Regions from separate parts of the Thermoanaerobacter sp. RKWS2 genome, predicted to be linked through region 1. Evidence: predicted binding sites of a transcription regulator. Region 1 holds the regulator's gene; the other holds the start of a gene.
What was found. Region 1 encodes ArgR, which controls arginine synthesis, uptake and breakdown. Its sites were predicted from a motif close to ANTGNATAAANATACA; they were not measured.

Region 1 (17,016 bases):
GACTGTTATCTTTTTAATAGGTTTAATTTTGTTAATAGGTGCGAGTGCTCTTTCAAAACCTCGCCCTTCAAATAACAACGATAACAAAGAATTGGTATTAGCTCAAAAAGAAAGTAGTAGTGAAGATTATGCTCAAAAATTAGAAAAGGATTTAAAAAATATATTGTCAAAAATTGAAGGGGTGGGAAATGTTGAGGTCCTCATAACACTAAATTCAGATGAAGAGGTAGTAGCGGCAATGGATGTAGTAGAATCCAGTACTACTACAAATGAAAAAGATAGTAGTGGAGGAATACGAGAAACCATTCAAACAGAATCAAACAACAGAGTAGTTACCTCTCAAGATACCTCTGGGCAAAATGCTCCTATTGTATTAAAAAGAATAATGCCGGAAATAAGGGGAGTGATTGTAGTTGCTGATGGAGCAAAAGATCCAAGATTAAGATACGAACTTTCTTCGGCAGTTCAAACTGCTTTAGGGATTCCTGCCTATAAAGTAAAGGTAATATCTTCAAAATAAGAGTGGGGAGGAGTTTTTATGGTCTATATGAGAAAAAAGCTTATAGCGATTATATCCCTTGTCTTGCTAATTGCTATTGCTTTTGTTTTAAACTATGGGTATACCAATAAAAAAGAAGAAGCTGCTAAAAATGAGTACAGTCAGAATTCGCAAGTTATTCAAACAAGTACTTCTTCTGCAAAAGAAACTAGTACAGAAAAAGATAAACTTTTCACTGGAATATTTACTACTTATAGAGAAGAAAGAGAAATAAATAGGAGTAGAAGTATTGATGCTTTAAAAGAAATAGTAGAAAATAAAAATACCAGTGAAGCGACAAGAGACGAAGCTCAAAGGCAAATAATAAAACTTACAGAAATAACAAATCAAGAGATGATAATAGAAAATTTGATAAAAGCTAAGGGGTTTCAAGATGCAGTTGTGATGATAGATAATGGCATAGTAAATGTAATTGTACAGGCAGATAAACTGTCAGAAGAAGAAGTGGCACAAATTGTAGAAATTGTCTCAAGGCAGACAGGAGTCTCATTAGATAATATAAAAATTATGACGAGACTGGAATAAGAAAACTTAATTGTTTTTGTAACTACAATTATGATATAATTTATTTGACAAATATTTATTTTCTCTAAAAATTTTTGCTTTTTAAGGGGGTGAAATTTATGGAAGAAAATGTAAATGCAAATGAAAATCAAGAGTTAGGAACTATTAAAATCTCTGAAGAAGTAGTTAGTGTAATTGCAGGTTTGGCGGCAACGGAAGTACCTGGAGTGGCTGGAATGAGCGGGGGAGTCGTAAACGGACTTTCTGAAATGTTAGGAAGAAAGAATCTAGGCAAAGGTGTAAAAGTAGAGGTGGGAGAAAAAGAAGTATCAATAGATTTGTACTTAATTGTAGATTATGGAGTTAGAATTCCTGAAGTAGCTTGGAATGTACAAGAAAATGTTAAAAATGCTGTGGAAAATATGACAGGATTAAAAGTTGTTGAAGTCAATATTCACGTTCAAGGGGTAAATATGGATAAGGAAAATAAAAAACAACAGCAAGTTAGAGAAGAGGAAAATTAAAATATCTACTTAAACTAACCCTCTGCTAGACAGAGGGTTAGTTTAAGTAGAGTTATGGTACAATATATGTAAGAAGTAAAATTCAAGGAGTTGGGACAATGAACAGAACAGAAGCCAGGGAATGGGTTGTAAAAATGCTTTATCAATACGACGTTTCAAGGCTACCTATAAGCAAAATATTTGAGAATTTTTATAAGGAAAACGACCCAGGCGAGCAAAAAGAGTACATAGAAAATACCGTAATAGGGGCTATTGAACATTTAGAGGAAATTGATAAGGAAATAGAAAGATACTCTCAAAATTGGGCTCTTAACCGCATGCCAAAAATAGATTTGGCTATTTTAAGGTGCAGCATTTATGAGATGCAATACGGGAATATTCCTGTAAATATTTCTATAAACGAAGCAGTAGAAATAGCTAAAAAATACAGTACAGAAGATTCTCATGTGTTTATAAACGGTTTGTTGGGAGCGTTTGTAAGGGATAAAGGATTGGAGGAAGGTAAATCAAATGATAATTGATGGTAAGGAGATTTCTAAAAAGATAAGAGAAGAGGTAAAAAGAGAGATAATGGAGTTTGGTTACAAGCCCAGATTAGCGATTTTGATGGCTGGAAATGATGAGTCTTCAAAAGTTTATGCAAACTCTAAAGTTAAAGCTTGTGAAAATGTGGGGATTGAGGCTGAAATCTATTATTTTTCAGAAAGTGAAGAGTCGAAGTTTTTTGACACCTTAAAGTTTTTAAATGAAGATAAAAATACCCACGGCATAATGATAGAAATGCCTCTTCCTAAAAACTTTAATGCTGAATTGGTATACGATACGCTAAATCCTTATAAAGACGTTGATTGCATATCTAATTATAATATGGGAAGGCTTTTTGCTGGAAAACCTCTTTTTGTTCCTTGTACTCCCAAAGCAATTTTACATATTCTAGAAAGTATTGATACTCAATTTGAGGGAAAACACGCAGTTGTAATAGGCAGAAGCAATATTTTAGGAAAACCTGTAGCTAAGCTTTTATTGGATAAAAATTGTACAGTTACGGTATGCCATTCAAAGACAAAAGATTTGGCTTATTATACTAAACAAGCAGACATTTTAGTGTTGGCAGCCGGAAAAATGAATTTGGTAAAGGGAGATATGATTAAAGAAGGGACAATTCTTATAGATGCAGGTATAAACGTTTACGATGGAAATATATATGGAGACGCAGATTTTGAATCTGTAAAAGACTTGTGTTCTTATGTAACACCAGTTCCAGGAGGAGTTGGGCCTGTGACGACAGCTATGATACTTAAAAACACCCTGGAGGCTTTTAAATATGCAATTAAAAGCACTTAACGTCAGTGAGATAACGGACTATATCAAGAGAATGATGGACAATGATATAATTTTGAGAAATGTCCGAGTAAGAGGAGAAATCTCTAATTTAAAATATCACAGCACTGGAATATATTTTACTTTAAAGGATGAAGTAGCTTCTTTAAAGTGTGTGATGTTTAATGAATATAGTAGACTTTTAAATTTTACTTTGCAGGACGGTATGTCGGTGATTGCTACAGGTAGAATAACAGTTTATGAAAAAAGCGGTACTTATCAGCTTTATGTGCAGTCTATTCAATCGGAGGGTATTGGGGCTTTATACCTTGCTTTTAATAAGCTTAAAGAGAAACTGGAAAAAGAAGGACTTTTTGATTCTGATAAAAAGGAACCTATCCCTAAACATCCTAAAAAAATTGCTGTGGTGACTTCTCCAACAGGGGCTGTAATACGAGATATAATAACAATTTCGAGAAGGAGAAATCCAACAGTAGACATTTTAGTGGTTCCTGTTTTGGTGCAAGGAAGCTCAGCCGCCGATGAAATATGTAATGCTCTTCGAATTTTGAACAAAAGGGAAGACATTGATGTAATTATTTTAGCAAGGGGTGGAGGTTCATTAGAAGAAATTTGGCCTTTCAATGAAGAAAAAGTGGCAAGATGTATTTATGCATCTCGCATACCAGTTGTTTCTGCTGTAGGCCATGAGACAGACTTTACTATTTCTGATTTTGTGGCGGATTTGAGAGCTCCTACCCCTTCTGCAGCTGCTGAAATTGTAGTACCAGACATAAAAGTTTACCAAAGGGAATTGTTTTTATTAAAAACGAAATTATTAACATTGATGACTGCTGAATTAAATCGCAAGAAAAAAGAATTTGAAGGGCTTAAAAGGGCTTTGTATCTTAATAGCCCCACTAAGAAAAGTGAAATTTTAAGGCATAAAGTTGAAAATTTAACAGCCTCTTTATACAATGAAATGCTTTCTATATACCAACATAAAAGAAATGATTTTTTAATTTTAGCAGAAAAGTTGAATTCTTTAAGTCCTTTAAAAGTACTTACAAGAGGTTATACAATTGTTTTAGATAAGCAAGAAAAAGTTATTTCTTCTGTGAAAGATATAAAACCTTATGATGAAATAAAAATTTTATTTAAAGATGGCAAAGCTAAAGCGATTGTACAAGAGGTGAAAGAGAATGAATGAGGAATTGACTTTTGAAGAAGAAATGATGAGATTAGAAGAAATTGTAAATACACTAGAAAAAGGAAATTTAAGGTTGGAAGAGTCTTTTAACTTGTTTAAAGAAGGTGTTGAAATTTCTAAGAGATTAGAAAAAAGGTTAAGTGAGGTTGAAGGAAAGATAACCCTTCTCATCAACGAAAATGAAGAAATTGATTTTAAAGAGGAGGAAAAGGATGTTTAAAGAAAAGTTAAGAGAAAAACAACAGCTTGTTGAGAAAGAACTACACAGAATACTTGATATAGATGAAAAACCAGAGATAATTTATGAAGCAATGAGATATAGTGTGTTTGCGGGAGGGAAAAGGTTAAGACCAGTTTTATGCCTTTCTTCTTGTGAGCTTTTAGGAGGAGATATAAAAAAAGCTCTTCCTGTAGCTTGTGCGATTGAACTTATTCATACTTATTCTCTGATTCACGATGACCTTCCAGCAATGGATAATGATGATTTAAGAAGAGGAAAGCCCACGAATCACAAAGTTTATGGGGAAGCTATAGCAATTTTAGCTGGCGATGGGCTTTTAAATTTAGGGTATGAAGTGTTAGTAAGACATGCTTTAGAACATCCTGAAGATTATGAAAGAATATTGAAAGCTACCAATGAAATTGCGACAGCCTCAGGATGTAAAGGAATTATTGGTGGGCAAGTTGTAGATATACTATCCCAGAATACGGAGCTTACTTATGAAGAATTAAAATTTATGCATGAACACAAGACAGGAGCTTTGATAGAAGCCTCTGTTTGCGCAGGAGCTTACATCGCTGGTGCTACAGAAGAAGAGATTCATGCCTTAAGGGAATATGCACGCTTAATAGGTTTTGCTTTTCAAATAAAAGATGATATATTGGATGTAATAGGAGAAGAGGAAAAATTGGGTAAAAAAGTAGGTAGTGATAAAGAAAAAGGCAAGTTTACTTTTGTCAATATTTTTGGATTAGAAAAATCTCAAGAGATGGTTGTAGAGCTTACACAGAATGCTATAAAGATTTTAGATAGGTTTGGAGAAAAAGCAGAGTTTTTAAAAGAGCTTTCCAATTATTTGATTGAAAGAGTAAACTAAAGCTTAAGGGAGTATTGACAATGCTTTTTGAAAGAAATGAGTTTTTTGACAGTTAAATGACTGTAGCAACCTTCTACAGACTTTGTAGAGGTTTGATATTGTCATTTTTATTATGTTATAATTAATATACCTTGAAAAGAAAGGCAAAGTGGTGCAGTATCCTAGTCAGAGGCGCTAATCCCGAAGACGGGCCTAAAAATCCGTCAAGGGCACATCGATGAAGTTCCTGGTGCTGGCTTTCAACGCCCAGTTGGGGGCTGGTGCTGGGAGTTAAGGAGGGGGGCGATCCACAATGGCATGTGGGCGTTGACCCTTCCTCCGCGGAGACCTACTTGCGTGGCTTTTACAGGCTACGGGGTAGGATGAACCTGTCTCGCGGCCATAAAGCTGCGGACAGTGTAGCCTGCCTTGAGTGATTCGGGTGGATATCAGTTGTAAGCCATAATTCAAAGAGCTCTTGAATTACTGGCTATTGCTGATGAAACCCGAATTGCAAAAGAGGATAGGGGTTAGTCCCTCTGTTGAGGAAAACTCCTAGGCTGCGCCTTGCCGGGCGGCATATTGGGGATTACGGTGCGGACTAAGTGGTAGTCCAGTCTTACCTTTGGCGACAAGGTAAAAGCGGGCTTAAAGGGGAACCGCTGAACGGCGACGTTCAGTGCACGCTTGGGAAATCCTACTGGACCTAAGCCGCAAAGTTTACCCAATATGCTACCACTTTGCCTTTATACATGTAGGAGGTCTTTTTTTATTATGAAAAATAAAAACATAAATACGAATTATAAGTGGATTTTACATATAACTATTATAACCTTTTTTCTTGCCACTATATTAAATTTTTTTTCTGATGTTGCATTAAAAGAGAGCAATCTCCTTGTAGCCTTTTGTATTCTTGGTTTTATAGTGTTAATTGGTATAATTTTTGATATAATAGGTACAGCAGTAATTTCAGGCAGAGAAGAACCTTTTCATGCAATGGCGGCTAAAAAAGTATTTGGAGCAAAGGAAGCCATAAAACTTCTTAGAAATGCTAATATTGTGGCTAATTTTTGCAATGACGTAGTAGGAGATATTTCTGGAATTGTTTCTGGTGCTGCTCTGATGGCAATAATTGTAAAATTAGCTTTTGAGGGACCCAAAGGTTCTATTTATACTGCGATTTTAGGAGGTTTATTATCTGCCATTACAATTGGAGGAAAAGCTATTGGTAAAAATATAGGTATAGCTAAAAGCCAGTCTATTGTTTATACAGTTGCTGTAATTTTTGCTTGGATAGAAAAAAACACGGGTATAAAGATTTTGCCCGATTATAAAAATAATAAAAGGAAAAAAAGAAAGTGAGGGTTTTAAATGTTAGAACAAATTAACAGCCCTTATGATTTAAAAAAATTGACAAAAAGGACTTTCCACTGCTTTGTGAAGAAATACGCCAGTTTTTAATAGAAAAGGTGTCTAAAACAGGTGGGCATTTAGCTTCAAACCTTGGAATTGTTGAACTTACAGTTGCACTTCACTATGTTTTTAATTCACCTGTTGACAAAATAATTTGGGATGTTGGGCATCAATGTTATGTACATAAAATAATTACAGGTAGGAAAGACCAGTTTGATACTTTAAGGAAATTCAATGGCCTTTCTGGTTATACTAAAAGAACGGAAAGTGTGCATGATATATTTGGAGCAGGTCACAGTAGCACCTCTATATCTGCAGCATTGGGTATTGCCAAGGCAAGAGATTTAAAGGGTGAAAAATATTCTGTTGTAGCGGTAATCGGTGATGGAGCTTTGACAGGTGGCATGGCTTTTGAAGCATTAAATAATGCAGGAAGGTCTAAAACAGATTTGATTGTCGTGCTAAATCACAATGAGATGTCTATTTCGGAAAACGTAGGTAGTTTATCTTTGTATTTAAGTAAACTTAGAACTGACCCTACTTACAACAAATTAAAACAAGAGGTTGATAATTTACTCAATATTGTACCTCCAATAGGAAAAAGCCTTCATAAATACATTGAAAGAATTAAGGATTCTGTAAAACAGTTAGTAGTGCCAGGAATGTTTTTTGAAGAGATGGGCTTTACATATTTAGGACCTATTGACGGACATGACGTTGATAGCCTAATAGAGGTTTTAGAAAGAGCAAAGAAAATAAAAGGACCTATTTTAGTACATGTTATCACAAAAAAAGGCAAAGGCTATAAATTTGCAGAAAAATTTCCTGATAAATTTCATTCTGCAGCTCCTTTTGACATACAAACAGGTAAGTTTGTAAATGAGGGGCAGGCGACTTATTCTGATGTATTTGGGAAGACTCTTACTGAAATGGCATTAAAAGATGACAAAATTGTTGCAATAACTGCTGCCATGCCAGAGGGAACAGGGCTTATTCATTTTGCAAAATTGATTCCTGAAAGATTTTTTGATGTAGGAATAGCAGAGCAGCATGCTACTACCTTTGCAGCAGGAATGGCAGTACAAGGATATAAACCTTATTTTGCAGTGTATTCTACCTTTTTACAAAGAGCTTATGACCAGCTTATACACGATGTATGTATACAAAAATTACCTGTTGTTTTTGCAATTGATAGAGCGGGAATTGTAGGAGAGGATGGAGAAACCCATCAAGGAGTTTTTGACCTATCATATTTGAGGCCTATACCTAATATAGCGATTATGTCTCCTAAAGATGCCAATGAATTAGTTGAAATGGTTAAATTATCAAGAAATCTTGACTTCCCTGTTGCCATAAGGTATCCAAGGGGAAAAGCAGGAGAATTCGATATTACAAGAGAATGCAGTATAGAGTTTGGAAAGGCAGAGTTAATTTCTGAAGGAACAGAAATAGCAATTTTTGCATTAGGAAGAATGGTAGGAAAGGTGTTAGAAGCAAAAGAAATTTTAAAAGCTTCTGATTTGCAACCCTTTATTGTCAATTTGAGATTTGTCAAACCTGTAGATGAAGAGCTGATTTTGGATATCTCAAACAAAGTTAAATTTATTGTTACAGTGGAAGACAATGTCATAGCTGGTGGTGTTGGAAGCGCTATACTCGAGCTTTTAAATTCTAATGGAATATATAAGCCAGTTTTGCGTTTAGGGTTTCCTGATAAATTTATTGAACACGGAGATGTGGAAAACTTGTTTAAAAAATACAATTTAGATGCCGAGTCTATCGCAAATACTATACTACAAAAATATAAGGAAATGAGGTAAATATGGCTTCAAAAAAGAAAGATTGGATGTTTTGCTTGTTCAAAAAGGTTTTTTCTCCTCAAGAGAAAAAGCAAAAGCTTCTATTATGGCAGGAGAAGTATATGTTGATGGCAAGAAAATTGAAAAAGCTGGAGAGTTTGTCAACATAGAATCTTCAATTGAAGTAAAAACTAATTCTTTACCTTATGTAAGTAGAGGTGGGCTAAAGTTACAAAAAGCGATAGAAACGTTTAATATTAATGTGACTGGCAAGATTGCCTTAGACATTGGAGCTTCCACAGGAGGTTTTACTGACTGTCTTTTAAAACACGGTGCTTTGAAAGTATATGCTGTAGATGTAGGATACGGGCAATTGGATTGGAGTTTAAGAAATGACCCTCGGGTCATAAACATGGAAAAGACTAATATAAGATTTTTAGAGACATTGCCTGAAATAGTGGACATGATCACAATAGACGTTTCTTTTATCTCCCTTGAACTTGTTATACCTTCTGCAGATAAATTTTTAAAACCAGAGGGAGATTTGATAGCTTTAATAAAACCTCAATTTGAAGCAGGGAGAGAAAAAGTAGGTAAAAAAGGCGTCCTGAGAGACCCGGCCGTTCATAGGGAAGTGATTGAAAAAATTGTGACTTTGTTTCAAAAGTTTAACTACGGTATAATAGGTATTACCTATTCTCCTATAAAAGGGGCAGAAGGCAATATAGAATATTTAATTTACGGCAAAAAGGGAATTGAAAAGCAACACAATTTTGACATTACGAAAATTGTAAAAGAGGCATTTAAAAATTTGTAGCAGGAAAATTTGTTTTTTTGTAGAATATGATAAATGTGGTGATATTATAATGAAAAAAGTCGGTGTAATTCCAAATATTAATAAAGATAAAGACTTAGAAGTGACAAAATCTGTAGTAAAATGGCTATTGGAGCATGGTTCTGAACCATATCTTAACGAAATAGTTGCGTCTAAAATGGGTTATGATGAATACGGTAGAAAATCTACAGATATATATAGTAAATGCGATTTTATAATTGCTTTAGGTGGAGATGGTACTATTTTAAATGTTGCAAGGCTTTGTGCGCCTTTTGACACGCCTATTTTTGCCGTGAATTTAGGTCATCTTGGATTTCTTACGGAAGTAGATGTAAATGAGGTGTTTGTTTCTTTAGATAAAATATATAAAGGAGAATATACAGTAGAAAAAAGGATGATGCTAGAGGCAAATGTAGTTAAAAATGATATGGAGATTATTAATTTTAGAGCTTTGAATGATATTGTCATTACAAGAGGAGCTTTTTCAAGAATGGCTCGTATAAATACCTATGTCAATAATAACTATGTAGATACTTATTTAGCAGATGGAGTAATAATTGCAACTCCTACTGGTTCAACTGCTTATTCACTTTCAGCAGGAGGTCCTATTGTATATCCTACAGTAGAAGTTATAATAATAACACCTATATGTCCCCATACTTTATATTCAAGGTCTATAATAGTTTCACGAGAGGATGTCCTCAGGTTGGAAATAAGCGAAGAGAATCAAGATTTAATGATAACAACCGACGGACAACAGGGATATAAACTTGATTATAGAGATATAATTTACATTAAAAAAAGCAATGAATATACCAATCTTATAAAAGTAAAAAATACCAATTTTTTTGACTTATTGAGGGACAAACTTACAGAAAGATAAAAAGTAAAAGAGGTGAAGATTACTATGATGAAAATAGCTCGACACGCTAAAATTCTTGAAATAATATCTGAAAAAGAAATTGAAACACAGGAAGAGTTAGCAGCTGAACTTCAAAAACAAGGTATTGATGTGACTCAAGCGACTGTGTCAAGAGATATAAAAGAATTGAGACTGATAAAAGTTTTAACAGAGGATGGAAAAAGATATAAATACGCCCCGATGGGAAAAGTAGATAGCCATATTACAGAGAGACTAATGACTTTATTATCTGAGTCTATAGTGAGCGTGGATTATGCTGGAAATATCATAGCTATAAAAACGTTATCAGGCACAGCTCCCGCAGCAGCAGAGGCGATTGATACATTAAATTGGAAAGATATAGTTGGAACTTTAGCAGGTGACAATACCATTTTTGTTTTAGTGAGAAATGAAGAAGCTGTTCAAGAGCTATTGGAGAAATTCAGAAAGTTAGTTAAGTGATTTTTGGGGGTTTTGTTATGCTTTTAGCACTTAGCATCCAAAACGTTGCACTTATTGACAAGGCAGAAATACAATTTGAAGAAGGATTCAATGCATTAACTGGAGAAACAGGAGCAGGGAAATCTATAGTTATAGACTCGGTTTTGCTGCTTTTAGGTAGTCGAGCCAGTAGAGATATAATACGTACTGGTGAAGAAAAAGCTATCGTAGAAGGAATATTTTTTGTGGATTCTAACAAGGATAAAATTGTAGAAATTTTAGAAGAAGTAGGTTTGAGCTTAGAAGAGGATGATACTTTGATAATAAATAGAGAAATTACAAGCAGTGGAAGAAGTTATTGTAGGATAAATGGCAGAATAGTGCCTCTTTCTTTTTTGAGTAAAATAGGTGCTTTCTTGGTAGATATTTTAGGTCAACATGAGCATCAGTTTCTTTTAGACAATACAAAACATCTTTCTATTTTAGATAATTTTGGTGACCAAAAGTTTAAAAGTTTAAAAGAAAAATTTAAAGAGCTGTTAGAAGAATATAGAAAGATACAAAATGAGATTTCAAGTTTTTTTAAAGATGAAAAAGAAAAGAATGAAACAATTGATCTTTTGAAGTATCAAATTGAAGAGATTGAAAAGGCGAATTTGAGCGTAGAAGAGGAAACACAGTTGTTAGAAAAAAGAAATTTGCTTATGAATTTCGAAAAATTATTTACTGCTATGAATTCTAGTTACAAAATTTTGTACGAAGGTAGTGGGAGCTTTTCTGTTTTAGATAATTTACATGTTGTAATAAAAAATTTAGAAACAGCCTTTTCTATAGATGAAAAGCTTAAAGGGTTAAAAGATAAGCTGGAGAATATTCTCTATGAATTAGAGGATTGTGCTTTACAGGTACGGGATTACTTGAATGGCTTAGATTTTAACCAGCAAAGTTTAGAGGAAATAGAAATACGATTAGATCAAATAAATTCCTTGAAAAGAAAATATGGACCTACAATACAGCATATTTTAGAATTTAAAGAAAATAAAAAAAGAGAATTAGAGAATATATTAAATTTTGAAGAAAAGCAAGAAGAATTGAAGCTTAAGCAGCAAAAGTTATGGGAAAAAATTTTAGAAGTTGGTGAAGCATTACATCTCAAAAGGAAGCAAATAGCAGATAATATAGAAAAAAATATAAATCAAATTTTAGTTGAACTTAATATGCCAAATGCTTATTTTAAAGTGAATATAGAAAAAATGGAAGAACCTACTGAAACAGGATTTGATAAAATTGAATTTTTAATTTCTACAAATATAGGAGAGCCTTTAAAACCTTTGTCTAAAATTGCTTCTGGTGGCGAGCTTTCGAGAATTATGCTGGCATTAAAAACTATTCTCGCTTCCGCAGATGGAATTTCCACTTTGATTTTCGACGAAGTTGATACAGGAATAAGCGGGAAAACTGCCCAATTAGTAGCTGAAAAAATGGCATATCTTTCTAAAAAACATCAATTGATTTGTGTGACTCATTTACCTCAAATCGCTTCTATGGCAGATACACATTATCGAATCTCCAAAATTACAAAAAATGAAAGAACTTATATAAATGTGGAAAAACTTGACTATCAAGGTAAAATAAATGAATTAGCTCGTATTATGGGAGGATCACATGTTACTCAGACTACTTTAGAACATTCAAAAGAATTATTAGATATTGCATCTCAATTTAAAAGCAAAATTTAATATTTTAGTTTAATCTCACTTCCTTTTACTATCGGATAATATATTGACAGTATATAAAGCTTTAAAAAAGGTTAAGTTAATTTTAGATTAAAATAAGCTGCAAAAAGGAAGTGAGAGAATGACAAAAAATACGGTAAAATTGCTACTTTTTATATCCTTAAGCTTTTTTTAGTATTTGCAAATTATTTTACTCCTATACAAGATATAGCGAAAACTCCCTCAAGTTTTAAATTTTTTCAAGGTGAAAAAGTTAATTATAACTTTAATATACCAATAAAAGTAAGTTTTCAAGCTGATAAAAAAGGTTTTTTAAAAATTAATGAGACAGAAGATAAAAATGTTTTAAATTTGAAAGAACCTATTACTATAGAAGCGGTAAACACAGGCACAGTAAATTTGGATTTTAAGCTCTTTGGAATATTTCCTATAAAGCATATCAGTGTTGACATCGTTCCGACAATAAAAGTAGTACCGGGCGGCCAAGCGATAGGGGTCAAGTTAAATACAAAGGGAGTATTAGTAGTAGGCTATTCAGATATAATGGGGGAGGACGGTAAAATTTATAGTCCTTATAAGCAAGGGAAAATACAGATAGGAGATATAATATTAGAAGTCAACGGCATAGAAATAAAGCAAGCAGAAGACATTACACAAATTGCAAATGAATTACAGGGAAAAGCCTTAAAGTTAAAAATAAATAGAAAAAATAATATCTTTTATACTACGATTTATCCTATAAAGTCAAAAGAGGATAGACAATACAGAATAGGTCTTTGGGTGAGAGACCACACTGCTGGTATAGGTACTTTAACCTTTTATTATCCTACTAGCAAGATGTATGGAGCTTTAGGTCATGCTATAACTGATATAGATACTGGTCACATGTTATCAGTAGAAAATGGAGAGATTATGAATTCTCGAATTACTTCTATTGACCAAGGAAGAAGAAGTAAACCTGGGGAATTAAAAGGGATTTTTTTAGAAGAAGTTGATACAATAGGGAATATATTAAAAAACACTGAATTTGGAATTTACGGGAATATGTATGAAGACTTTAAGAACGATTTGTATGGCGAGATTCCTATAGCATATCAAAGCCAAATAAAAGAAGGGCCAGCTAAAATATTGGCTACCATTGATAATACAGGTATACAGCAATTTGATATTGAAATTATCAAAAAAGCGTATCAAGAAACTCCTAGCCCTAAAAGTATGATAATTAAAATTGTTGACAAGAATTTATTAAAAAAGACTGGAGGCATAATACAGGGTATGAGTGGTAGTCCTATTATACAAGATGGAAAACTGGTAGGAGCAGTTACTCACGTTTTTGTGAATGACCCTACAAAAGGATATGCTGTTTATGCAGAATGGATGATTAATGAAATGAATACTCTACTTAATAATAAGCAGGTTTTTACAAATAACTAAAAATTTTTAAGGGAAAAGAAGGAAATTCAATTATTATGTAGAATAAATATTATATACTAATATTAGCAATGGGAGGTTAAATAATTGGTTAAGAAGATTAGAGTAGGGATAGCAGATGATAACAAAGAATTTGCTACTATTTTAGCTGAGTATTTATCTACTCAAGAAAATATTGAAGTGGTTGGTGTTGCCAATGACGGCAACCAAGCGATTGAACTCATTAAAAATCAACCGCCAGATTTGTTAATTTTAGATATTATAATGCCATATTTAGATGGCATTGGTGTTTTGGAAAAGATAAATGAAGAACAATTAAAAAAGCCTAAAATTTTAGTCTTATCTGCAGTAGGCCAAGAAAAAATAACTCAACGGGCTATTGCATTAGGGGCAGATTATTATATTTTAAAACCTTTTGATTTAGCTATGTTGTCAAAAAGGATTTCTGAGCTTATGGAGCCTGAATTAGATGTAGTATCAAAGACTGTATTTCCTGTGGTAAAAGCGAAGAAAAATTATGACCTTGAAGCAATGATTACAGAAATTATTCATGAGGTAGGAGTACCAGCTCATATAAAAGGCTATATGTATCTAAGAGATGCTATTTCTCTTGTTATTAGCAATATGGAGTATTTAAATTCTGTAACTAAAATGTTATATCCTAAAATTGCTGAAAAGTACAATACTACTCCTAGCAGAGTAGAAAGAGCTATAAGGCATGCAATAGAAGTTGCTTGGAGCAGGGGCAAAACAGAAGTCTTAAATGAACTTTTTGGATATACTATAAATGACGAAAAAGGTAAGCCGACAAACTCAGAATTCATCGCGCTTATTGCTGATAAATTGAGGTTGGGGATGAAAGCGGGGTAAAAGGGGTAGATACCTGCTTTCTCTTTTTTAACCTCCCATTTCAAAAGGGCAACAAACATAAAATAGGGCGATAAATATTGAATTTTCACGGCGACAAATAAGTTATGTCCTCTGTTTGTTAAAAAAACAAATAGAGGGCATATTTTATGTGATTGACATGTTGACTTTTTATTTCATGTAAAAATTTTTTATGCTATAATAATAAACAATGGGATGTTACTTTATGGAGGAAGCTTGTATGCAAATAACAGGTACAATTAAAATGGATAAAAGAACTAAAAATTTAGTAAAAAGACTAAATTCTGGAGAAATAGCTATAATTGACCATAGAGATATAGATGAAGTGGCTGCTGAATCCTTAGTTGAAAAAAAGTTTTGGCAGTCATAAATGCTGATAAGTCTATAAGTGGCAGATATCCTAACATGGGGCCTTCTATTTTATGTGAGGCTGGAATTCCAATTATTGACGATGTTGGGAAGGATATTTTTGATTTGTTGAAAGAAAATGACAAAATCACTATAATAGATAATGAAATATATAAAGATGGTGTGTTTATAAAAAGCGGGAAACTTCTTACAAAGGACGTTATAAACTATAAATTGCAGGAAAGTCGCGAAAACATAGGTGTTGAATTAGATAAATTTATTGAAAATACATTGGAATATGCAAAAAAAGAAAAATATTTTATTTTGGGTGGTGTTGAATTACCTAATACTAAAACTCGTTTTAAAAATAGACATGCTCTTGTGGTTGTTAGAGGAAAGGATTACAAAGAAGATTTGTTTACAATAAAACAGTATATTAACGATGTAAAACCGATTTTAATAGGGGTAGATGGAGGGGCAGATGCTCTTTTAGAGTTTGGCCTTGTTCCTGACATAGTCATTGGAGATATGGACAGTGTAAGCGATGAGGCTTTAAAAAAGGCTAAGGAAATTATTGTTCATGCCTATCCCGACGGAAGAGCGCCGGGCTTGGAAAGAGTAACGGCATTAGGCCTTAAAGCGGAAATTTTTAAGGCTCCAGGTACAAGTGAAGATATAGCTATGCTTTTGGCTTTTGAAAAAGGTGCTGACTTAATTGTGGCTGTAGGGACCCATTCCAGCATGATTGATTTTCTGGAAAAAGGGAGAAAAGGAATGTCCAGCACTTTTTTAGTGCGATTAAAAGTAGGAGAAAAATTAATCGATGCCAAAGGAGTAAATAAGCTGTACAGAGAAACTTTTAAAATTTCTTATATATTTAGCATTATACTGGCAGCATTGATTCCTCTTGGAGTAATAGCGTATTTTTCACCACCTATGCAGCAGCTATTGAAACTATTACAACTTAGAATTCGCCTTTTAATCGGATTTTGAGGAGGACTTTCTATGAATATAAATATTAAATACTATGTTTTGACAATTGCTTCTATTTTTATTGCTTTAGGAATTGGAATTTTTATAGGTTTTATGTTAGATGGCCAAAAAGTTTTTTCAGAGCAACAAACTGCAATTATAAACGAGTTAGAACAAAAGTTTAAGGATTTACAAACAGAAAATAATAATTTAAAAAACACTGTTCAAGAGTTAAATAAACAGATAGGGTATTACAATCAATATCATCAAATTATTTTTCCTGAGTTAGTAGCTGATAGATTAACGGGAGTGAAAGTAGCGATTATTGAAACTACAAATGAGTTTATATATTCTGGCATGAGAAATGCTCTTTTAAAGGCAGGAGCTACTATTGAGTCGATTACTGTTATAAAAGACAGTTTTGATACTGGCGATGAATTGGAAGTGCAAAATTTAATAAACTTCCTTTCTAATAAATATGGAGTTACAGTAGACGAAAAGCATTTGAATGAATTTGTAGTTTCAAAATTAGCTAATGCAATTGTAACAGGTCAGGATGTGGACCTTATTAATTATTTAAAGACAAATGGTTATATAGATTTTACAGGGATTCCAGGTAATACAGATTTTGTAATTATAGCTGGAGGAAGTAATAATAAAGATAATAATGTAGCTTCTATAGATATTCCCATTATAAAACAAGTGAAGCTACTTAATGTTCCTATTGTAGGTGTTGAACAAAGTGATACTAAATATTCCTATATTGATGCGTATAAAAAACAGCATATTTCCACAATAGATAATGTGGAGGATATAATAGGGCAGACGTCGCTTATAATGGTAATGGAGGGTAAAGAAGGAAATTATGGAATTAAGCAAAGTGCAATGAGCTTAATGCCAGATTCTTTTATGAATACTGACAATTCTACACATAATTCCTCTGCTAATTCTAAAAAGTGAGGGTAGATAGATGAATAAAAAAGTTAGTGTATTGATACCTGCTTACAATGAAGAAGAAAGAATAATTGATACCATAAAGGGATTAAAAGATGTTGAAGA
Region 2 (17,016 bases), 1.3 Mb from region 1:
ATGGTGATTTAGCTTCTTTAATACAAATTGATATGAAATCTGCAGTACAAAATTATATAAAGGATTTAAATCAAATATCATTACTGATAGTGCTTTTAACACTCATGGGAACCCTAAGAGAAGAAGTGTCTTCACAAAAATTAGTATTCCCTTATTCTAAAGGTGCTAACCTTTCAGCTATTGTCATATCAAAAATACTTCATTATTCCGTTACTTTGTCAATTTTCATAATAACTGGATTTGCTATTAATTACTATTACGCAACAACACTTTTCCATAACAACGTCATAGCTTTCAATAAAATATTAATATCATCTATCTTAATGTCAATTTATTATATTTTCATAATAACATTGCTTATATTTTTGAGTAGCATTTTGAAAAAAGGTATAATAGCTGCATTATTAGTATTAATACTTCATATAGTCTCATCAATATTAGTAAATATTGATAAAATAGCTAAATTTATTCCCTACAACTTAATTTCACTTGCGAATTCCTTTAGTACAGAAAATATTTTAACTACAATTATATCGGCAATACTATATTGCATAATATTGTCCATATTTACAATGAAAATAATGAACAAAATTGAAATAATATAACTTTTTCCCGAACAAGGAGACGGTTTTTTTGTTTCATATTGAAATAAGACAAAAGAACCGTCCCCTTGTCTTTTATAAAGAGAGGCTATATTTAATCCTCTCTTTTTTATTTTTTCTGTGGTATAATGTACTAAAGATTTTGTGTGCTAAAGGGAAGTATAAAATGGATAAAAAGGAGATTGCGAATATTTTAAACGATATAGGGTTATTGCTGGAGCTTAAAGGGGAAAATCCTTTTAAGTCGAGAGCTTATTATAATGCTGCGAGGACAATAGAATTATTAGATGAAGATATAGAAATCCTTGTTAAAGAGGATAGATTAAAAGACATAAAAGGGATAGGGGAGGCAATTAATAAAAAGATTACGGAGCTAGTTTTAACAGGTAAAATGAAATATTATGAGGATTTAAAAGCCTCTATTCCTGAAGGGCTTGTTGAAATGCTTAAAATTCCCGGTCTTGGTCCAAAAAAGATAAAGACTATATACGAAAAATTAAATATTACCACAATTAGAGAGTTGGAATATGCTTGTATAGAAAATAGATTGATAGATCTTGCGGGTTTTGGGGAAAAAACTCAAAAGAAAATTTTGGAAGGGATACAGTTTGTAAAGCAATTCAGCGGTCAGCATTTATATCCAGAAGCTTACACAGAAGCGCTTAAATTAAAGGAATATTTAGATATGACTAAAACTGCATTAGTGACGAAAATTGCAGGTAGTTTACGAAGGAAAAAAGAGATAGTAAAAGATATTGATATTTTGGCTGCGGCATCAGATTCCTCAAAAGTTATGGAAGCCTTTGTAAATTATCCAGGGGTAAAGGAAGTTATAGCAAAAGGAGATACAAAAACCAGTGTCATTTTAAAGTCAGGTATAAATGCAGATTTAAGAGTTGTAACGGAAAAAGAATTCCCTTATGCACTTCACCACTTTACAGGCAGCAAAGAGCACAATACTGCAATGAGGCATAGGGCGAAGCAAATGGGTATCAAAATGAACGAATACGGTAGGCAAAAGATGTAATAAACACTTATGAAGTTCATGAAATCTACAAATTATTCCAATTGAAGTGAGATGAATAAATCAATGGGTAGTAAAGGAATAATGAGTTAGCCTAAAGGCGGCTTTTTGCTTTTGAAAGATGCAAAATAGAAGGTAGTTTTTATTAATAGATGCAAGCAACAAAATTTTAAAAACGATTGCTGAACAGGAAATAAATGAGCAGGCAAAACGATAAATTCATAAATAAAAGAGACGATAGCTGGATGTATGTCCTTCCACAGCACCGACTTGCTATCGTCTCTTTAGTTTACCGAAAGATGTTTACCGCCATTTTTTGTTTTGTAAGTATTCATGGATGGAGCGAGCTGCTTTTTTTCCGGCACCCATGGCCAAAATTACAGTAGCTGAACCCGTTACAATATCGCCTCCAGCCCATACCCCTTCTCTGGAAGTTCTTCCCTCTTCATCGACAGCGATATAACCGTGTTTTGTAAGTTCTAAGCCTTCAGTGGTCTTTGTGAGGAGGGGATTAGGGCCAGTACCTATGGCGATTACTACCGTATCAACATCCATAATAAATTCAGAACCCGTTATAGGAACTGGACGACGACGACCCGAAGCGTTAGGTTCTCCAAGTTCCATGCGGATACACTCAATACCTTTGACCCAACCATTTTCGTTACCTATTATTCTCACTGGATTTGTGAGGAAATCAAATATAATACTTTCCTCTTTAGCGTTCTCGAATTCTTCTTTTCTTGCGGGCATTTCTTCTTCAGAACGGCGATACACAATATGAACTTCGTCAGCTCCCATTCTTAGAGCAGACCTGGCTGCATCCATAGCTACATTGCCACCCCCTATTACTGCTACTTTTTTGCCTACCTTTATGGGGGTGTCAGTGTTGGGAAAAGAATAGGCTTTCATCAGGTTTATTCTGGTTAGAAACTCGTTGGCTGAATACACGCCAAGGTAGTTTTCACCAGGTATGCCCATAAATTTCGGGAGGCCAGCTCCGGTGCTGATAAAGACAGCCTCATACCCCATTTCAAAAAGGTCGTCTATCGTCAGAACTTTGCCCATAACCATGTTGGTTTTAATTTCTACGCCCAGCTGTTGTATAAACTTTACTTCTTGTTCCACTATAATTTTCGGTAGCCTGAATTCAGGAATACCGTATACCAGTACGCCGCCGGGTTTGTGAAGAGCTTCAAAGATCGTTACATCATAGCCGAGTTTAGCCAAATCTCCTGCACAGGTGAGACCGGCGGGCCCGGAACCGATGATGGCCACTTTTTTACCAAGCTTTTTAGGAATTACCGGGGGACGGATACCTTTTGTTCTCTCCCAGTCTGCTGCGAACCGTTCTAGGCGACCTATGGCCACAGGTTCACCTACTTTGCCCAAAACACAGTTTTTCTCGCATTGTGCTTCTTGTGGACAGACTCTGCCACATATGGCGGGCAAGCTGTTGGTTTCTTTTATAATCTTTATAGCTCCTTCAAAATCTCTTTCTGCAATACGTTTTATAAACTGGGGAATTTGTACCTGAACGGGGCACCCTTCAACACATCCTGGTTTTTTACACTGAAGGCACCTCTGGGCTTCACTAACTGCCTCTTCTTCCGAATAGCCCAAAGCTACTTCGTTAAAATTACGCCTGCGGACTTCAGGCTTTTGGGTAGGCATGGGTGTTTTCTTTTTGCTTCTATTTAACGGCATCTTTATCAGCTCCTTCTATTTTGTTGATTAATTTGCATTCATGAGCTTCATTAAATCTTTCGAGGGAAATTTTTTCTTCCTCCTTATAAGTGGCCAATCTTTTTATTAGTTCATCGAAATCTACTTTATGGCCGTCGAAAGCCGGACCATCAACGCAAGCAAATTTGATTTCTCCGTCTACGGTGACACGACACCCACCGCACATGCCTGTGCCGTCTACCATTATGGGATTAAGGCTCACCATAGTGGGTATGCCATAGGGCTTGGTAATTTCGCTTCCTATTTTCATCAAAATCGGGGGACCTATGATAATAATCTCATCAAATTTTTCACCTTGTTCTAAAAGCTCTTTAAGTACTACTGTGACAAACCCATGGCGGCCTTTTGAGCCATCGTCGGTGCAGATATACATCCTGTCACTTACAGCTTTTATCTCTTCTTCCAAGATTAGCAATTCAGCTGTCCTAGCACCTATAATAGAAACTACTTCTACCCCCTGCTGATGAAGCATTTTGAGTTTAGGATAAAGTGGAGCAATACCAAGGCCTCCGCCTATTCCTAAAACTTTCTTGTGATTAGGAAACTCCACTGGAACTCCTAATGGGCCAACAAAGTCCTCTATATAGTCTCCCGCTTCCAAAGTCCCCAGCTCACGGGTGGTTTTACCTACCTCTTGGAATACTATTGTAACAGTGCCATTCTGGGCATCGTAGTCCGCAATAGTAAGGGGAATCCGCTCTCCTCCTTCTTTTATCCTTAGTATAACGAATTGGCCTGGCCTTGCTTTTTTAGCCACTAGTGGTGCCTCTATTACAAACAACTTGATGGAAGGTGCCAATTCTCTTTTTTCTAAAATTTTGAACATGATAATCCTCCTCTTCTATTAAGATTTCAGCAATATTTTATCACTTTCGAAGATATTATTAGTATTAATGACAATAAAAATGTTACGAAAATAACTATTTATTGTTATTTTTTAACAAAAGGCCGATGTGTCACAAAAAAACCGTTGTATTTAGCTTTATCAACATAAAAATGGGGGTTTAAGTCCCCATTTTTATGTTAATATCACAACAGGTTTGATTAGGTCTTTTGGTTTATCTTTCATCAGCATTAGAGCTTTTTCAATATTATCAAATCCTTGAAAAACATGAGTGACGAGTTTGGAAGGATCGACACGCTTATAAAAAACAAGGTCAATCAGTCTTTCCATTCTTAGACGTCCACCAGGGCATAAACCGCCTTTTATAGCTTTATGAGCCATGCCGCAACCCCATTCAAGACGAGGAACAGGCAGAACATCTCCTTCGCCAAAATAATTTACATTAGCGATGGTGCCGCCTGGTTTAACAATCTTAACTGCTGTAGCCATAATGTCAGCATTTCCTCCAGCGATGATGGCAGCATCAACACCTTTGCCTTCCGTTAAATCCATAATCTGGCTTTCGATAGGACCATTTTTATAGTTTACAATATCAGTAGCTCCATAGTATTTTGCAGCATCTACACAAACAGGTCTACTGCCTACTGCAATAATTCTTCCAGCACCCCGCAATTTGGCACCAGCGACTGCCATAAGACCTACTGGACCAATACCCAAAACCGCTACCGTTGCACCTAATTCTATTTCTGCCAGTTCGGCTCCGTGAAAGCCAGTAGTCATCATATCGGGAATCATAACTGCAGCTTCCAATGGAATTTCCTTAGGCAGATGTGCTAAATTCATATCAGCATCGTTCACATGAAAAAATTCACCAAAAACACCATCTTTTATATTCGAAAATTTCCAGCCTGCCAGCATTCCACCAGAGTGTTGGTGATATCCTCTTTGTACTTCAGAGGTTCGCCAATCAGGGGTAATAGCTGGTACAACAACGCGATCACCAGGTTTAAAATCTTTTACCTCACTACCTACTTCAACTACTTCACCTACAGCTTCGTGACCGAGTATCATGTTATGTCTTTCGCCAATAGCACCTTCAAAAACGGTATGAACGTCCGAAGTGCAAGGGGCCACAGCTAGAGGTCTTACGATAGCGTCAAAAGGGCCGGGAGTAGGCTTTTCTTTTTCAATCCAACCGACTTTACCGATACTGAGCATTGCAAAACCTTTCATTATTAAGACACCTCCTGAAATACTGGGAAAGTTATTAATGTGAATACTAGCTAACCCGTTAATTATTAATAATTTATTTTATAATTGTATACAGTATACAATTTATAATATAACACATCGTTAGGAATTTGTCAATCATTATTTTTTATTTTTGCGAAATAATTTAACGAAATTTTTTATGAAAAACTCTTGAAAAAATTTTTTATGGTGGTATAATGTAAAATAAAAGTTGTATAATTATAAATTAAATATTGTATTTATGCATTAAAAAATATTTTTTTAACACTTTATGCATAAATATAAATCAAAGCGTATATATATTAATAAATGACAGGGGATGTAAAAGAGGGAGGCACTTTAAATGGTGAGAGTAGGAATATTTGGGGCAACGGGTTATACAGGAGTCGAACTTATAAGAATTCTCTCAAAGCATGAAAAAGTAGAGATAAAATATCTTTCTTCTCAAAGTTATAATACCAAAGCAATTTCGGATGTTTATTCATCCCTCATTGGTTTTTGCGACAAAGAGTTGGAAGAGTTAAGCCTAGAAAAGGCAATGTCAGAATGCGATGTCATATTTACGGCTTTGCCTTCAGGTCATGCTTCAAAAATCGCCAGAGAAGCTGTAAAAAAAGGAGTAAAGGTGATTGACTTAGGAGCTGACTTTAGATTTGACGATTACTCTGTCTATAAAGAATGGTATGGTGGAGATTATGAAAATTATGAAGGTATTAAAAGGGTATATGGTCTTCCGGAAGTTTACAGAGATACTATAAAAGAGGCTCAAGTTGTAGGAAATCCTGGATGTTATCCTACAAGCGTTATATTAGGACTTATGCCTCTTTTGAAAAATGGCATAATAGAGGGGAATGTAATTGTTGATTCAAAGTCAGGTGTATCAGGTGCAGGTCACAATCTCTCCCATAACAATATGTATGCAGAATGCAATGAAAACATAAAAGCGTATAATGTTGCAAAGCATAGACATATCCCAGAGATTGAGCAAGAGCTTTCAAAAGTTTTTGGTGAAAAAGTGTCAGTTGTGTTTACTCCCCACCTTACGCCAATGACAAGAGGAATTTTAAGTACTATGTATTGCAAACTAAAAAAAGATATGGATGTAAACACTGTTTATAATGTTTACACCGATTTTTATAAAAATGAGTATTTTGTAAAAGTGTTACAACCTGGTAATTACCCCGCAACAAAAAACGTGTATGGTTCAAACTTTTGCCACATAGGGTTTGAGATTGATAAACATACAAGTACTCTAATAGTTATGTCTGCTATTGACAATCTTGTCAAAGGAGCGTCAGGCCAGGCAGTGCAAAATATGAATATTATGTTTGGAATAAATGAAAATACTGGACTTGATATAGTTCCAATATATCCTTAGATAAAACCACAAACAAAAAATAAAGGGATTTGGAGGATTTGATAATGGAAGAGTTGGAGATTTTAGAAGGAAGCATTGAACTGCCAAAAGGCTTTTTAGCCTCAGGCATTTTTGCAGGGATAAAAAAAGTAAAAAGGATATTGCATTAATATATTCAGAAAAAGTGGCAAATGCAGCAGCAGTATTTACAACGAATAAGGTTAAAGCGGCGCCAGTCCTTCTTGATATGAAAAGAATAGAAAAAGGTATAGCACAGGCGATCATTATAAACAGTGGCAATGCCAATGCCTGCACAGGAGAAAAAGGCTTTGAGGATGCGGTTAACATGGCAAAAAAAGTGTCACAACTTCTTAAAATAGATGAAGAAAATGTGCTGGTATGTTCTACAGGAGTTATTGGAGTACCTCTTCCTATGGAAAAAGTTTTAAAAGGGATTGAGGCTGCGGCAGAAAATCTTTCAACAGAGGGTGGGTACCAGGCGGCTGAAGCTATAATGACAACAGATACCTTTTTAAAAGGTGTGACAGCCAAGTTTGTAATAGAAGGTAAAATTGTTACAATGACAGGGTTTGCGAAAGGGTCAGGTATGATACATCCAAATATGGCCACAATGCTTTCTTTTATACTTACAGATGCTAATATAACTAAGGTTGCATTAAATAAAGCTTTTAAAGAAACTGTAGACAAAACTTATAACATGATTTCTGTTGATGGAGATATGAGCACAAATGATACAGCGATAATACTTGCAAATGGGGAAGCGCAAAACAAAACAATAGAAGAAGGGACTCATGAATTTGATGTGTTTTATAAAGCCTTAGAGTATGTGAATAAAACTCTTGCAAAACTTATTGTGAAGGATGGGGAAGGAGCAACTAAATTCATGGAAGTAAATGTAATAAATGCAAAAACTGAAAAAGATGCAAGATTAGCTGCAAAGTCTATCGTAAACTCAAATCTTGTAAAGACAGCTATATTCGGTGAAGATGCCAACTGGGGAAGGATTCTCGCGGCAGTGGGGTATTCAGGGGCAGATTTTGACGTAAGTAGAGTTGACATATATTTAAAAAGCGTGAAGGGAGAGGTTAAAGTTTGTGAAAACGGCGGATACATCTTTTTTGATGAGGCTTTAGCCAAAGAAATTTTAAAAGAAAAAGAAATTACTCTAACTGTAGATATGAAAGCCGGGGAATGTACTGCGACTTCTTGGGGGTGCGATTTAAGCTATGACTATGTGAAAATCAATGGGAGTTACAGGACATGATTAGAAAAGAGAAGTTTGGCGATGAAATTGCAAAAGCCCATGTTTTAATAGAAGCACTCCCATACATTAAGAAGTTTTCTGGCAAGACTGTTGTAATAAAATATGGTGGAAGTGCAATGTTAGACTGCAATTTAAAAAGAATGGTAATGCAGGACATTGTATTGATGAAATTTGTAGGATTAAATCCTGTAGTTGTACATGGCGGTGGACCAGAAATAAATAACATGCTAAAAAGATTAGGCATAGAGTCAAAGTTTGTGAAGGGACTGCGGGTTACTGACGAGGTAACTATGGAAGTTGTTGAAATGGTACTAGTGGGGCGCATTAATAAGGAAATTGTATCTATGATCAATGAATTAGGCGGTCAGGCGATTGGCATAAGTGGAAAAGATGGCAAACTTTTAAAGGCGGAAAAGGACACATCGAATGGCGACATAGGATACGTAGGAAAAATTGTAGATGTAAACATAGATGTAATAACGATGATGCTGGAAAAAGGCTATATACCTGTTATTGCACCGACATCTTTCGGAGATGACGGCAAAACGTACAATGTAAATGCGGATACTGCAGCAGGAAAAATCGCAGAAGCATTAAAGGCTGAAAAACTAATTTTACTTACAGATGTCGAAGGAATTCTATCAAATATAAATGATAAAAGTAGCCTAATATCCCGAATGGACTTAGAGCACGCAAAAGAATTTATGAATTCGGGACGCATAAACGGTGGAATGATACCAAAACTTGAATGTTGCATAAAAGCTGTTGAAAATGGAGTAAAAAGAGCTCACATCATTGACGGAAGGCTTACACATTCACTGCTTCTTGAAATTTTTACTGATGAAGGAATAGGAACTATGATAGGAAAGGAATGTTTTGATGATGATAAGCGTTGATGATAAGAAATATGTAATGAATACTTACAGCAGATACCCTATTACCCTGGTGGAGGGGAAAGGGACAAAAGTGTGGGATGACAAAGGGAATGTTTATCTCGATTTTGTTGCAGGCATTGCAGTAAATTCATTGGGGCATTGTCATCCGGCATTAGTTGATGCTATAAAGAACCAATCCGAAAAACTTATACACTGTTCTAATCTTTATTGGAATGAGAATCAGATACAACTTGCAAAGATAATCGCGGAAAACTCCTTTGGGAATAAGGTATTTTTTGCAAATAGTGGTGCAGAAGCAAATGAAGGCGCAATAAAACTTGCCAGAAAATATGCCTCATTAAAATACGGTGATAAAAGGTATAAAGTTATATCTGCCAAAAATTCTTTTCACGGTAGAACTTTTGGGGCACTTACTGCGACAGGTCAAGAGAAGTATCACAAAGGTTTTGGCCCACTTCTCTCTGGTTTTAAATATGTACCTTTTAATGATATTGATGCTCTTTATGAAGCTATTGATGATGAAGTGTGTGCGATTATGCTTGAAGTAGTGCAAGGTGAAGGCGGTATCCATGAAGCTATACCAGAGTATATAAAGGCGGCAAGAGAGATATGTGATGAAAATGACATTCTCTTTATAATAGACGAAGTTCAGACAGGTATAGGTCGTACAGGAAAACTTTTTGGATATGAACATTACGGCATAACTCCTGACATTATGACTTTGGCAAAGGGATTGGGGGAGGCTTCCCAATAGGAGCTATTGTCGCAAAAGAGGATAAAGCTGTTTTTCAACCGGGAGACCATGCCTCCACATTTGGAGGAAATCCCCTTGCTTGTGCCGCAGGAATTGCGGTTATGAATGAAATAACAAAGGAAGGCTTTTTAGATAGTGTGGCTCAAAAAGGCGAGTATTTTAGGAGAAAACTTAAAAATTTAAAGGAGAAATACAGTGTCATAAAAGAGGTGAGAGGAAAGGGCCTTATGATAGGCTGTCAAATGGATATGGAAGAGGCTTCGGATATTGTGACAAAGGCAATGGAAAAAGGCTTACTTATAAATTGTATCAGTCACAATGTTTTAAGATTTGTCCCTCCTCTTACTGTGACAGAAGAGGAAATAGATACGGCGTTAATAATACTGGAGGATGTACTTTGTGAAATGGGGTTTTAGCATGAAAGGTTATTTAAAACTTGAGGATGGAAGCATATTTGAAGGTGAGTTAATAAGCAAAAACAAAAAAGGATATGGAGAGGTTGTTTTTACCACAGGTATGACAGGCTATCAAGAAGCCATAACAGATCCATCTTATGCAGGTCAAATAGTTGTCATGACATATCCTTTAATAGGAAATTACGGCATTAACAAATACGACTTTCAATCAGAAAAGCCTTATATAAGAGGATTTGTGGTACGGGAATATTGCGATAAGCCTAGTAATTTTCAAAGTGAGGAGTCGCTTTTAAGCTATCTTGATAAGCACAACATACCAGTATTATCGGGAATTGATACAAGGGCTTTGACAAAAAAGCTTAGAGAAAATGGAACTATGAGAGGAATTATAACTTGTAACCCTGACGACGACATAGAATTTGACCAAACAAATCTTTTAGAAGAAGTTTCTACAAAAAGGTCATATCGTATAGCGGGTATTGGCCCAAAACTTGCTTTTATTGACCTTGGCACAAAAAAGTATTTTAAAGATGCTAAATTCTGTTGGGTTTGATATTTATGTGTTTCCTTATAATACAAGTTATGATGATGTTATGCAAATAAATCCCGATGCAATATTTCTTTCAAATGGACCAGGAGACCCTAAAGATGCAGTTTATGCAATAGAACTTACTAAACAATTTATAGGTATAAAACCTGTGCTTGGAATATGCTTAGGGCATCAAATAATAGCCATTGCTCTTGGATGTAATACAGTAAAGATGAAATTTGGCCACAGAGGTGCAAATCAACCTGTTAAGGATTTACTAACAAATAAAGACTATATAACTTCTCAAAACCACGGATACGCTGTTGAAGATGAGTCAATAGATAAAGACAAGATAACTGTAACCCATATAAACTTAAACGATGGAACAGTAGAAGGCATTATGCATAAGTTTCTGCCAGTTTTTTCTGTGCAGTATCATCCTGAGGCATGTCCTGGACCCCGTGATTCAACAGATATTTTTGATAAATTCATGGATATAGTCATGGTTTACAAAAGGAGGTCTTATTTTGCCGAAGTATAAGGATATTAGTAAGGTTCTGGTAATAGGCTCAGGCCCTATTATAATAGGGCAAGCAGCGGAGTTTGATTATTCAGGAACCCAAGCCTGTAAATCCTTAAAAGAAGAAGGGGTACAAGTCGTTCTGGTAAACAACAATCCAGCTACCATAATGACTGATACTGATATAGCAGATATTGTTTATATTGAAAATCCTACTGTTTCTGTAGTTGAAAAAATAATAGCTAAAGAAAAACCCGATGGAATTCTTGCTACCTTAGGAGGACAGACAGGGCTTAATCTTGCTGTCAAACTTAAAGAAGAAGGAATTTTAGATAAATATAATGTAAAACTTTTAGGAACTTCTTTTGAGTCAATAAAAACTGCAGAAGATAGAGAACTTTTTAAAAGAAAAATGCAGGAAATAAGAGAGCCAGTTGCTGAAAGTATCACAGTCACAAATGTAGAGGATGCACTTAAATTTGCTAAAAATTACGGTTATCCTTTGATAATAAGGCCTGCATATACACTCGGAGGTACAGGCGGTGGTATAGCCCACAATGACGAAGAACTTATATCGATTGTGGATTTAGGTCTTAAAAAAAGCATGGCTCAAGAAGTACTTGTTGAAAAATCTCTGTATGGATGGAAAGAAATAGAGTTTGAAGTAATGAGAGATGCTGCTGATAATTGTATTACCATCTGTAGCATGGAAAATTTTGATCCTGTAGGAGTTCATACAGGAGATAGTATAGTTGTAGCGCCAGTGCAGACTTTGTCAGATTACGAATATCAAATGTTAAGAAGTGCAAGTATTAAAATAATCAAGGCTTTAAAAATTGAGGGAGGATGTAATATCCAATTTGCTTTAGATCCCCAAAGCCACAAATACTACGTTATAGAAGTAAACCCAAGGGTTAGTCGTTCAAGCGCACTGGCATCAAAAGCGACAGGTTATCCTATTGCAAAGGTTGCTGCAAAAATTGCAATAGGGCTTAGACTTGATGAAATAAAAAATCCTGTAACAGGTAAAACAACTGCATTTTTTGAACCTGCACTGGATTATGTTGTGACAAAAATACCGAGATGGCCTTTTGACAAATTTTATACTACTGATAGAAAAATAGGTACACAGATGAAGGCGACAGGAGAAGTAATGGCAATAGAAAGGTCTTTTGAAGCCTCCCTCTTGAAGGCCGTAAGGTCATTAGAGATAAAAGCTTACGGCCTTCGATTAAACAATATAAAAGGCATGAAAACAGAAGAAATACTAAAAGGCATATCAGTTCCTAATGACATGAGGCTATTTTATATAGCAGAAGCTCTTCGCCGCGATATAGACATTGATTATATAAATGACGTTACAAAAATAGACAAATGGTTTTTAAATAAGCTTTTAAATATTATAAATATGGAAAGGGAAATAGAGAAAAATGAGTTAAGGGAAGAGATTCTTAAAAAAGCAAAGAGAATGGGCTTTTCAGATAGAGAGATTGCAACGATAAAGGGAATTAAAGAAGAAGATGTGAGAACATTGAGGAAAAAATATGGTATATATCCTTCTTATAAAATGGTAGATACCTGTGCAGCAGAGTTTGAATCAATTACACAATATATATATTCAACTTATTGTGAGGAAGACGAAGTTGAGACCCATGATATACCAAAGGTAATTGTAATAGGTTCTGGTCCTATAAGAATTGGTCAGGGAATTGAGTTTGATTACTGTTCTGTTAAAGCCTTGTGGGCTTTAAGAGATGCTGGAATTAAATCTATCATAATAAACAACAATCCTGAAACTGTCAGCACAGACTTTGACACGGGAGACAGGTTGTACTTTGAGCCTATTACATTGGAGGATGTTTTAAACATATATGAAAAAGAAAAACCACTTGGTGTAATGGTAATGTTTGGCGGCCAGACAGCGATAAATCTTACAGAAGAGTTAGTCAAAAACGGAGTGAAAATATTAGGCACATCGCATGAAAGTATTGACATAAGTGAAGACAGGGAAAAATTCTCAAAACTTTTAAAAGAGCTAAACATCAATCAACCTAAAGGCGAATATGCATTAACAGTAGGAGATGCAAAAGATATAGCCTTAAAACTTGGTTTTCCACTTCTTGTAAGGCCATCCTATGTTATAGGCGGTCAATCCATGGAAAAAGTTAACACACTTCAAGAGATAATCGACTATGTTTCAAATGCAACCCAAGTATCTCCAGGCAAACCTGTTTTAATAGATAAATATATAGATGGAAGAGAAGTAGAAGTTGATGCAGTTTCAGATGGTGAGTGTGTATTAATACCCGGAATAATGGAGCACATAGAAAGAGCTGGAGTGCATTCAGGAGATAGTTTCTCAATATATCCTGCAAGAAATTTGTCTGAACGGGAGATAAACACTATTATCGAATACACAGAGAAGATTTCAAAAGCTTTAAATGTAAAAGGACTTATAAATATTCAATTTGCTGTAAAAGAAGGCACTGTATACGTGTTAGAAGTAAATCCCAGAGCTTCACGTACTGTACCTATTATGAGCAAAGCAACGGGTATACCTATGGTAAAACTCGCAGTAGAAGTGGCCTTAGGCAAAAGGCTAAAAGAGTTAAGTTATAAAGGCGGTTTATGGCCGCAGACCCCATATACGGTTGTAAAAGCTCCCGTATTTTCTATGGAAAAATTGACAGATGTTGAAGTTTCACTAAGTCCTGAAATGAAATCAACTGGAGAAATAATGGGTATAGATTTAAGCTATGAAGGAGCACTTTACAAAGCTTTAGAAGGAGCAGGCCTTAAAATACCTAAAAAAGGTAAGATTCTTCTTTCAATAGCGGAAAGAGATTTTCAAGAAGCAGTATCTTTAGTAGAAAAATTGCAGGGCTTAAGTTATGAAATATATGCCACATACAGGACAGGTAAGTATTTGAGTTTGATGGGTATTCATGTAAATATTATGTCTCTTGACAATGCAATAAAATTGCTGAAGGATGGATATTTTGACGCTGTAGTAAATACACCGACAAAAGGTAAAAAACCTGATAATACGGGATTTAAGTTAAGAAGAACATCAGTAGAATATAGAATTCCTCTTTTTACATCTATAGATACTATAAAAGCGGCATTAAATGCTGTGTCAAAAGTAAATATAAACGGCTTGTCCATTTTATCTGTAAATGAATATCAAGAAATACAAAAGGATAATGTCAAAAATTTGGTTTTGTAAGGAGTGTTTAAAAATGTTAAAAGGCGAAAAAGTGGTACTTGCTTATTCAGGAGGACTTGACACATCAGTAATTATACCATGGCTTAAAGAAAACTATGAATGTGAGATAATAGCGGCTTGCATTGATGTAGGACAGGGAGAAGAACTTAAACATATAAAAGACAAGGCTTTAGCGAGTGGTGCCAGTAAAGTATATATTGAAGACGTAAAAGAAGAATTTGTCAAAGATTATATATTTCCTACTTTAAAGGCTGGTGCTGTTTACGAAGGGAAATACCTTTTAGGCACTTCAATGGCGAGACCTTTAATTGCCAAAAAACTTGTGGAGATTGCCCACAAAGAGGTGCAAAGGCAATAGCTCATGGTGCGACAGGCAAAGGCAATGACCAGGTGAGGTTTGAGGTATCAATACATGCTCTTGACCCTTCAATAAAAATCATAGCCCCGTGGAGGATATGGGATTTAAAATCAAGGGAAGATGAAATAGACTATGCGAAAAAGAAAGGGATTCCAATCCCTGTTACTAAAGAAAAAATATACAGTGTCGATAATAACTTGTGGCATATAAGCCATGAAGGTGGCGACCTTGAAGACCCCTGGAATGAGCCTAAAAGCGACCTTTACGATATAACCACCCCACCTGACAAAGCCCCAGATAAGCCGGAATATGTAGTTATAGAATTTGAAAAGGGCATACCTGTGAAAGTAAACGGCAAAGCTTTAGAACCTGTCAAATTAATAGAAGAATTAAACGTAATTGCAGGAAGAAACGGTGTGGGGATAGCCGACATTGTTGAAAATAGGCTTGTAGGGATGAAATCTCGCGGTGTTTATGAAACTCCTGCAGGGACACTGCTTCACGCTGCTCACAAAGAACTTGAATATCTTGTGCTTGATAAGGAAACAATGAGGTTTAAGGATTTGGTTTCACAAAAATATGCAGACCTTGTTTACAACGGTTTGTGGTTTTCACCACTTAAAACGGCTCTGGATGCCTTCGTTGAGGAGACCCAAAAAAATGTAACTGGTGTTGTGAGGCTAAAGCTTTATAAAGGAAATGTCATAAACGCTGGTGCAAAATCTCCTTATTCTCTTTACAATGAAGAATTTGTAACTTTTGGTAAAGATGAGGTTTATAATCAAAAAGATGCAGAAGGATTCATAAATCTCTTTGGACTTTCTTTAAAAATTAAGGCGTTGAGGGAAATGGAGAGGAAGGATATGGATGAAGCTGTGGGGAGGTAGGTTTAAAAGCGAGACGGACAAACTAATGGAGGAGTTTAATTCCTCCATTTCTTTTGATATTAGGCTTTTAAAGCATGACATATTAGGCTCAATTGCCCATGCAAAAGGACTTTATAAAGCTGGAGTGCTGACAGAAGATGAACTCAATTTAATAGAAAAAGGGTTAAAGGAAATTCTTGATGAAACCAATGTTGGAGAGATACCAAATGATGAAGATGTTCATTCTTATGTTGAAAGGCTTTTAACTGAGAAAATAGGCGATACAGGGCGCAAACTTCACACAGGAAGAAGTCGAAACGACCAAGTTGCGACAGATGAAAGGCTTTATTTAAGAGATGAGATAGACAAAATAAAAGAGGATTTAATAAAACTTATAGATACATTAAAAGAAATGGCTGAAACTTATAAAGAAGCGATTATGCCGGGATATACGCATCTGCAAAGGGCACAGCCTGTGACTTTTGGCCATTATCTTCTTGCCTATGTTGAAATGTTTAAAAGAGATTTATCAAGGCTTTTAGATATGAAAAAAAGAGTCAATGTGATGCCTTTGGGCTCTGGTGCACTTGCTGGTACCACCTTTGATATTGATAGAAAATACGTGGCATCTCTTTTAGGGTTCGATGATATAACTTTAAACAGCATGGATGGTGTAAGCGATAGAGACTTTGTAATAGAATTTTTAAGCTTTGCCTCTATAACAATGATGCATTTGAGCAGATTCTGTGAGGAATTAATTTTGTGGTCCACCAAAGAATTTGATTTTATTGAGATGGACGACAGATTTTCAACAGGAAGCAGTATGATGCCACAAAAGAAAAACCCCGATGCAGCAGAACTAATAAGGGGCAAAACCGGCAGGGTTTACGGCGATTTGATTACAATACTTACTGTGATGAAAGGACTCCCTCTTGCATATAACAAAGACATGCAGGAGGATAAAGAGGCTTTGTTTGATGGAATAGACACTTTAAAAATGTCTTTAAGAGTTTTTACAGAAATGATAAAGACAATTAAAGTAAAGACTGACAACATGGGAAAGGCCGCAAAATATGGTTACATGAATGCTACAGATTTTGCAGACTATCTTGTACAAAAAGGTATTCCTTTTAGGACCGCCCATGAAATTGCAGGCAAAGTTGTCTTATATGCGATAGAACGAAACTTACCAATTGAAGAGTTATCACTTGAAGAACTTAAAAAATTCAGCGATGTAATAGAAAAAGATATATATGGGGCGATAGATCTTAAAAATATATTGAAGAAAAGAAAAACTATAGGTGCACCAAAGATATAAAAACTTAGCCCTCCCAAACAAAGGGGA

Region 2: the regulator ArgR is predicted to act here: its motif matches at 5,735-5,750, upstream of argC (N-acetyl-gamma-glutamyl-phosphate reductase).

Annotation. Positions count from the first base shown of each region.
Region 1 covers NZ_CP110888.1:1,258,449-1,275,464, forward strand. Annotated here, with positions in the region: gene spoIIIAG (stage III sporulation protein AG) at 1-520, shown strand, start outside; gene OEI98_RS06465 (SpoIIIAH-like family protein) at 539-1,084, shown strand; gene OEI98_RS06470 (Asp23/Gls24 family envelope stress response protein) at 1,183-1,587, shown strand; gene nusB (transcription antitermination factor NusB) at 1,686-2,108, shown strand; gene OEI98_RS06480 (bifunctional 5,10-methylenetetrahydrofolate dehydrogenase/5,10-methenyltetrahydrofolate cyclohydrolase) at 2,098-2,931, shown strand; gene xseA (exodeoxyribonuclease VII large subunit) at 2,912-4,117, shown strand; gene xseB (exodeoxyribonuclease VII small subunit) at 4,110-4,337, shown strand; gene OEI98_RS06495 (polyprenyl synthetase family protein) at 4,330-5,214, shown strand; gene OEI98_RS06500 (hypothetical protein) at 5,968-6,555, shown strand; partial or broken gene dxs (1-deoxy-D-xylulose-5-phosphate synthase) at 6,565-8,426, shown strand; gene OEI98_RS06510 (TlyA family RNA methyltransferase) at 8,449-9,222, shown strand; gene OEI98_RS06515 (NAD(+)/NADH kinase) at 9,272-10,123, shown strand; gene OEI98_RS06520 (arginine repressor) at 10,151-10,603, shown strand; gene recN (DNA repair protein RecN) at 10,621-12,321, shown strand; partial or broken gene spoIVB (SpoIVB peptidase) at 12,440-13,752, shown strand; gene spo0A (sporulation transcription factor Spo0A) at 13,837-14,619, shown strand; partial or broken gene steA (putative cytokinetic ring protein SteA) at 14,858-15,978, shown strand; gene OEI98_RS06545 (copper transporter) at 15,991-16,917, shown strand; gene OEI98_RS06550 (glycosyltransferase family 2 protein) at 16,928-17,016, shown strand, end outside.
Region 2 covers NZ_CP110888.1:2,563,025-2,580,040, reverse strand. Annotated here, with positions in the region: gene OEI98_RS13700 (ABC transporter permease) at 1-605, shown strand, start outside; partial or broken gene OEI98_RS13695 (helix-hairpin-helix domain-containing protein) at 769-1,614, shown strand; gene gltA (NADPH-dependent glutamate synthase) at 1,930-3,330, opposite strand; gene OEI98_RS13685 (sulfide/dihydroorotate dehydrogenase-like FAD/NAD-binding protein) at 3,317-4,195, opposite strand; gene OEI98_RS13680 (NADP-dependent isopropanol dehydrogenase) at 4,388-5,446, opposite strand; gene argC (N-acetyl-gamma-glutamyl-phosphate reductase) at 5,808-6,842, shown strand; partial or broken gene argJ (bifunctional glutamate N-acetyltransferase/amino-acid acetyltransferase ArgJ) at 6,887-8,106, shown strand; gene argB (acetylglutamate kinase) at 8,103-9,002, shown strand; partial or broken gene OEI98_RS13660 (acetylornithine transaminase) at 8,989-10,172, shown strand; partial or broken gene carA (glutamine-hydrolyzing carbamoyl-phosphate synthase small subunit) at 10,174-11,242, shown strand; gene carB (carbamoyl-phosphate synthase (glutamine-hydrolyzing) large subunit) at 11,229-14,447, shown strand; partial or broken gene OEI98_RS13645 (argininosuccinate synthase) at 14,461-15,692, shown strand; gene argH (argininosuccinate lyase) at 15,673-16,989, shown strand.